DNA from 2 places in the Actinoplanes digitatis genome. Region 1 is predicted to be linked to the other one. Evidence: riboswitches for the same ligand, from Rfam matches in the RefSeq annotation. Region 1 holds a riboswitch; the other holds the start of a gene.

Evidence for each region. A riboswitch is a leader RNA that binds a small molecule or an ion and turns the genes downstream of it on or off. The one in region 1 is predicted to bind cobalamin.
Region 2: linked by a shared signal. The riboswitch ahead of BJ971_RS05160 (ribonucleoside-diphosphate reductase subunit alpha) and the one ahead of BJ971_RS14005 (VWA domain-containing protein) in region 1 are both predicted to bind cobalamin.

Annotation. Positions count from the first base shown of each region.
Region 1 covers NZ_JACHNH010000001.1:3,253,685-3,257,020, forward strand. The annotation lists gene BJ971_RS14000 (gluconokinase) at 1-1,510, shown strand, start outside; cobalamin riboswitch at 1,584-1,712, shown strand; gene BJ971_RS14005 (VWA domain-containing protein) at 1,745-3,336, shown strand, end outside.
Region 2 covers NZ_JACHNH010000001.1:1,113,784-1,117,119, reverse strand. The annotation lists gene BJ971_RS05170 (DUF3046 domain-containing protein) at 1-171, opposite strand, end outside; gene BJ971_RS05165 (UdgX family uracil-DNA binding protein) at 258-920, opposite strand; cobalamin riboswitch at 1,034-1,243, shown strand; gene BJ971_RS05160 (ribonucleoside-diphosphate reductase subunit alpha) at 1,373-3,336, shown strand, end outside.

The DNA of each region.
Region 1 (3,336 bases):
GGCCGGGCAGGTGCGGGCGATGGCGAGCGTGCACTACCCCCTCTCCGTGCCCGGGCCGGGCCAGGCCGAGCTCGACCCCGTCAAGCTGCGCGACGCGGCGATCGAGGCCCTGGTCACGGCCGCCGCGCAGGCGCACGGGCGGGACGACCGGGTCGTCGCCGTCGGCCTCAGCGCGTTCCTGCACGGGCTCGTGCCGATGGACGGCAACGGCGCGCCGCTCGGCCCGCTGGTCACCTGGGCCGACAACCGGGCCGCCGGGCTGAGCGAGCGGATCGTCGGCACCGGCCGCGCGAAGTCGCTCCAGGCCCGGACGGGCACGCCGGTGCACCCGATGTCCCCGCTGACCAAGCTCGCCTGGTGGCGCGAGACCGATCCCGCGAAGCTGCGCGACACCCCGCGCTGGGGCGGCGTCAAGGAGATCGTCCTGGCCGGCCTCGCCGACGAGGGCTTCCTGCTGGACCTCTCGGTCGCCTCCGGCACCGGCATGTACGACATCCACCGGCGCCGCTGGGACCACGAGGCGCTGGAGCTGACCGGCGTGCGCCGGCACCAGCTCGCCGAGGTCGTGCCCACCACCCGGCGGCTGAGGCTGAACCCCGAGGTGGCGGCCGCGGCCGGGCTGCACGCGGACACCCCGCTGATCATCGGCGCGGCCGACGGGCCGCTGGCCAACCTCGGCGTCGGCGCCACCCCGCCCGGCGTCGCGGCCGTCTCCCTCGGCACCAGCGGCGCGCTGCGCACCATCGTGGACCGGCCGACCGCCGACCGGGCCGGGCGGCTGTTCTGCTACGCGCTCACCGAGGAACACTGGGTCGTCGGCGGCGCGATCAACAACGCCGGATCGGTGGTGCGCTGGGCCGGGCAGACCTTCGCCGGCGGCTTCGACCGCCCGGCCGCCGAGGGCGAGGACGCCGACGTACGCGACGCCGCGCTGCTGGCGGAGGCCGCCGAGGTCGGCCCCGGCAGCGAGGGCCTGCTCTGCCTGCCCTACCTGCTGGGCGAGCGGGCGCCGTGGTGGCGCGGCGGCATGCGCGGCGCCTACCTCGGGCTGCGCCGCGAGCACGGCCGGCCGCACCTCGTCCGGGCCGCGCTAGAGGGGGTCTGCCAGCAGCTGGCGCTGGTCCGGGACACGTTCGCGGACGAGGGCATCGCGATGACCGAGGTCCGGGCCACCGGCGGCGCGGTCGCCTCCGACCTGTGGGTGTCCGTGCTGGCCGCGGCCCTGGACCTGCCCGTGTCCGTTGCGGACACGCCGGAGGGCACCGCGCTCGGCGCCTGCCTGCTCGCCCGCCACGCCCTGGGCGAGCTGCCGGACCTGGCCGCCGCCGCGGCGATGGTCGCCATCGGCGAGCCGACCCACCCGGACCCGCACGCCGCCGACCTCTACCGCCGGCTGCGCCCGCTGGTGGAGCGCTCGGCGCTGGCGGTGACGGGAGTGCTCACCGAGTTGGACAGACTGGCGCCGCAGCCGCTGCCGGACACCCCCAAGGCCCTGCCCGAGGGCCGCTGAGGCGGCGCCGTCCCGCCCCGGCGGACGGCCGGGCCGTGAGGTCGGCCACCCTGCCCCGCGTTGACGCCGTGCCGCGCCGTGAGAAAGAGTGACTCGCGAGCGGCTGCGGAGGAACCCGGTGAGAGACCGGGACGGTCCCGCCACTGTGACCGGGATCGACGTCCCGGGAGTCAGGAGACTCCGGTCGCTCGTTACCTTCCACACGCGGGCGCGGACCCGCGGAAAGGACCGGGCGTGACGCCGTACCCGTTCTCTGCCGTCGTCGGCCTCGACGACCTGCGGCTCGCGCTGCTGCTGACCGCCGTCTCACCCGCCGTCGGCGGGGTCCTGGTCCGCGGCGAGAAGGGCACGGCCAAGTCCACCGTGGTGCGCGCCCTCGCCGCGCTGCTGCCCGAGGTCGACGTGGTCCGCGGCTGCCGCTTCGCCTGCGACCCGGCCGCCACCGACCCGGGCTGCCCCGACGGGCCGCACGAGGCCGGCGCGCCGCACGGGCACCGGCCCGCCACCCTGGTCGAGCTGCCGGTCGGCGCCACCGAGGACCGGGTCGTCGGCACCCTCGACATCCAGCGCGCGCTCGCCGACGGCGTGAAGGCCTACGAGCCGGGCCTGCTCGCGGCCGCGCACCGCGGCGCCCTCTACGTCGACGAGGTCAACCTGCTGCCGGACCACCTCGTCGACCTGCTGCTTGACGCGGCCGCGATGGGCCGCGCGCACGTCGAGCGCGACGGGGTGTCGGTCAAGCACGCGGCCCGGTTCCTGCTCGTCGGCACGATGAACCCCGAGGAGGGCGAGCCGCGGCCGCAGCTTGTCGACCGGTTCGGCCTGGTGGTCACCGTCGCCGCGCCCCGGGACGCGACCCAGCGCGCCGAGGTGGTGCGCCGCCGGCTGGCCTACGAGGCCGGACCGGACGAGTTCGCCCAGCGGTTCGCCGCCGCCGAGGCCGAGTTGGCGGCCCGGATCCTGGCGGCCCGCGCGGCGGTGCCGGCGGTGCGGCTGCCCGACGCGGAGCTGGACCGGATCGCCCGGGTCTGCCTGGCCTACGGGGTCGACGGGATGCGGGCGGACATCGTGGTCGCCCGCTGCGCGGTGGCGCTGGCGGCGTGGCACGGCCGCGACCAGGTCACCGCCGAGGAGGTCCGCGACGCGGCGCGACTGGCCCTGCCGCACCGGCGGCGCCGGGATCCGCTGGACCCGCCGGGCACCGACGAGCAGCGCCTGGAGGAGGCCCTCGACCAGGGCGACCCGGACGACGACCCGGACGACACCGGCCCCGACGACACCGGCCCCGACGACACCGGCCCCGACGACGCCGGCCCCGATGATGCCGGCCCCGACGGCGGCGGCCCTGGCGGCGGCCCCGACGGCGGCCGGGACCAGAGCGGCACCGGACCGTCCTCCCCGGCCGACGCGTCCCACCCCGGCACCCAGCCCGAGACCGCGCCGGCCGACGGGCAGGCTCCGGCCGACGCCCGGGTCGGCGGCGCCGCGCCCGCCCAGGCCGGCAGCGCATACCGGCCGCGGACCCTGCGGATCGCGGCCCGCGGCGAGGGCGGCCACGCCGGGCGCCGCTCGCCGGCGCTCGCCCGCCGCGGCCGGGTCGTCGGCTCCCGGATCCCGCGCGGCAAGCTCGCCGGCGCGGCCCACCTGCCGGCGACGCTGCGCGCGGCCATCCACCGCGGCGCCTGCGCACAGGACCTTCTCCCGGACGCCGGCCCGGCGGTGCGGCCGCCGGCCGGCCGGCGCCCACGGGTCGTGCAGCCGCGTGACCTGCGCGAGGCCGTGCACGTAGGCCGCGAGGCCAACCTGGTGCTCTTCGTCGTGGACGC
Region 2 (3,336 bases), 2.1 Mb from region 1:
GTACTCGGCCACCACCGCGCGCCAGATGGTAGCGGTGTCCACACCCTGAGCGATGGATTGGTCGATCGTGCGGCCCTGTAGCGCCGAGAAACTCTGATCGCTGGCCAGGCTCCTCGCATATGCGGGGCCGAACGCCTGCTCGAGGCGCCCCCAGAAATCCGTCAACCGCACGGGCAAAAGAGTACCCGCGGCCCGTAGGCGACCCCGCCGCGCGCAACACTGAGACGCACATCACTATCTACATCGATGCGCCGAGATCAGGCCAGGGTCGCCGCCGCGACCTTGAGGTCGTCGACCAGGCCCTGGTAGGCAGCGTCCCGGTCGTCGGCCCGCAGCACCGCCGACGGATGGATCGTCGCGAGCGCCCGGGCCTCGGCCGCCGGGAAGTCCTGCGGGCGCTGCGCCGCCGCCGGCCACGGCAGCAGTTCGCCGCGTGATCTCGTGACGCGGAACGAGGGTCCGAAGAGGGCCTTGGCCGCTGTCGCGCCGAGCGCCACGATCAGGTCCGGCTCGAGCAGCGAGAATTCGGCGACCAGCCAGGGCCGGCAGGCGGCGATGTGCGCCGGGCCGGGCGTCTGATGGATGCGCCGCCGGCCGCGCAGTTCGAAGCGGAAGTGTTTCACGGTGTTGGTCAGGTAGATCACCGACGGGTCGATGCCGGCGTCGCCGACCGCGTCGCGCAGCAGCCGGCCGGCCGGGCCGACGAAGGGCAGGCCCTTCTGGTCCTCGATGTCGCCGGGCTGCTCGCCGACCAGCACCAGCCGGGCATGTGCGGCGCCGCGACCGAAGACCACCTGGGTGGCGTTCTCGTGCAGTTCGCAGCCGCGGCAGCCGGGCGCGGCGGCCTTGAGTTCGTCGAGGTCGTGCGCATCGGCGGGAATGAACCCCTGAGCCCCGGGCGGGGCTTGCGTCATTGCCATGCAGAGGTTCTACCCCTTGCCGTCCCGTCCCCGCGCGGGGCCTCACCCGAACGAGCATGATCCGACACGCCGACACGACATGTGGGGTTGCGCGTTTCGAGTCGCACCTAGATATGGTGTTGCCCGCAGCTGGTTCGGCCGTCTCTCCAGGACGGCCGAGGCAAGAGGGAATCCGGTGGAAGACCGGAACTGCCCCGCAGCGGTGAGTGGGAACGACCGCCGTCATCAGCACTGGGCCCCGGCCTGGGAAGCGACGGCCAGTAGGAGACCGAAGACCGGTCAGGCCCGCGAGTCCGAAGACCTGCCAGCGCGCCGCACGCTCCGCGTGCGGCGGTCCGAGGCCGCGTGGGACGGCCGACGCCCTTCAGGTGTACGCGTACAGCCGCGTCCACCGGCGTCCTCCTGCGCGCCCGGAGACCACTTCGGAACGGGCTCGCGAGGAGAGAGAGTTCATGACGGTCACGCAGGAGCAGACTGCGTCCGATCCCGCCGTACCGGAGCAGCGCAGGCATGCGATGCAGGTGCGCAAGCGCAACGGTGACGCGGAGTCGGTCGACGTCAACAAGATCGTTAAGGCGGTGGAGCGGTGGGTCGCCGACCTGGACGAGGTCGACCCGCTGCGGGTGGCGACCAAGACCATCAGTGGTCTCTACGACGGCGCTACCACCGCCGAGCTCGACCGGCTGTCGATCCAGACGGCGGCGGAGCTGATCGGCGAGGAGCCGCAGTACTCGCGGCTGGCGGCCCGGCTGCTCGCGGCGTTCGTCGACAAGGAGGTCCGCGGTCAGGGCATCGCGAGCTTCAGCCAGTCCATCGCCCGCGGTCACGCGGAGGGGCTGATCGGGGACGACACGGCCGCGTTCGTGGCGAGGAACGCCCGCAAGCTCGACGACGCCGTCGACCCGGCCGGTGACCTGCGGTTCGAGTACTTCGGCCTGCGTACGGTCGCCGACCGCTATCTGCTGCGGCATCCGCGGACGCGGCTGGTCGTGGAGACGCCGCAGTACTGGCTGCTGCGGGTCGCCTGCGGACTGTCGACCAGCGCGGGTGAGGCGATCGCGTTCTACCGGCTCATGTCGTCGCTCGCCTACCTGCCGAGCTCGCCGACGTTGTTCAACTCGGGCACCCGGCACACCCAGATGTCGTCGTGCTTCCTCGTGGACTCGCCGAAGGACGAGCTTGATTCGATCTACGAGCGCTATCAGCAGGTGGCGCGGCTGTCGAAGTTCGCCGGCGGCATCGGCATCTCCTGGTCTCGGGTGCGTGGCCGGGGGGCGCTGATCCGCGGCACGAACGGCCGGTCCAACGGCATCGTGCCGTTCCTGCGCACGCTCGACGCCAGCGTCGCGGCGGTCAACCAGGGCGGCCGGCGCAAGGGCGCGGCCTGCGTCTACCTGGAGCCGTGGCACCCGGACATCGAGGAATTCCTCGAGCTGCGGGACAACACGGGCGAGGACGCCCGGCGCACGCACAACCTGAACCTGGCCAACTGGATCCCGGACGAGTTCATGCGCCGGGTCGAGGCCGATGAGGACTGGTCGCTGATCGACCCGTCCGACGCCCCCGAGCTGCCGGACCTCTACGGCGAGGAGTTCGAGGCCGCGTACCGGATCGCGGAGAGCAAGGCGGTCAAGACCGTCAAGGCGCGCGACCTGTATGGCCGGATGATGCGCACGCTGGCACAGACCGGCAACGGCTGGATGACCTTCAAGGACCCCTCGAACCGGCTGAGCAACCAGACCGGCCACCCGGGCAACACCATCCACCTGTCGAACCTGTGCACCGAGATCCTCGAGGTCAGCGCCGACGACGAGACGGCGGTCTGCAACCTCGGCTCGATCAACCTCGGCGCCCACCTGACCGGCGACGACGTCGACTGGGCGAAGCTGCGCGAGACCGCGCGGACCGCCGTCGTGTTCCTGGACCGGGTCATCGACATCAACTACTACCCGAGCGAGCAGGCGGCGGCGAGCAACCCGCGGTGGCGCCCGGTCGGGCTCGGCCTGATGGGCCTCCAGGACGCGTTCTTCGCGCTGGGGCTGCCGTTCGACTCCGCCGCCGCCCGGGAGCTCTCGACCCGGGTCTCGGAGGAGATCTATCTGACCGCCCTGGAGACCTCGGCGTCGCTCGCCGAACGCTTCGGCACGCACCCCGCGTACCCGGAGACCAGGGCCGCCCGCGGTGACCTGCAACCGGATCTGTGGGGCGTGACCCCCACGCAGTCTGCCCGGTGGGCGGCGGTGCGCGCGCGGATCGCGGACACCGGCCTGCGCAATTCGCTGCTGATCGCGATCGCGCCGACGGCGACGATCGCCTCCATCGCCGGCTGCTACGAGTGCATCGAACCGCAGGTCAGCAACCTTTTCAAGCGCGAGACCCTGAGCGGCGAGTTCCTTCAGATCAACACCTATCTGGT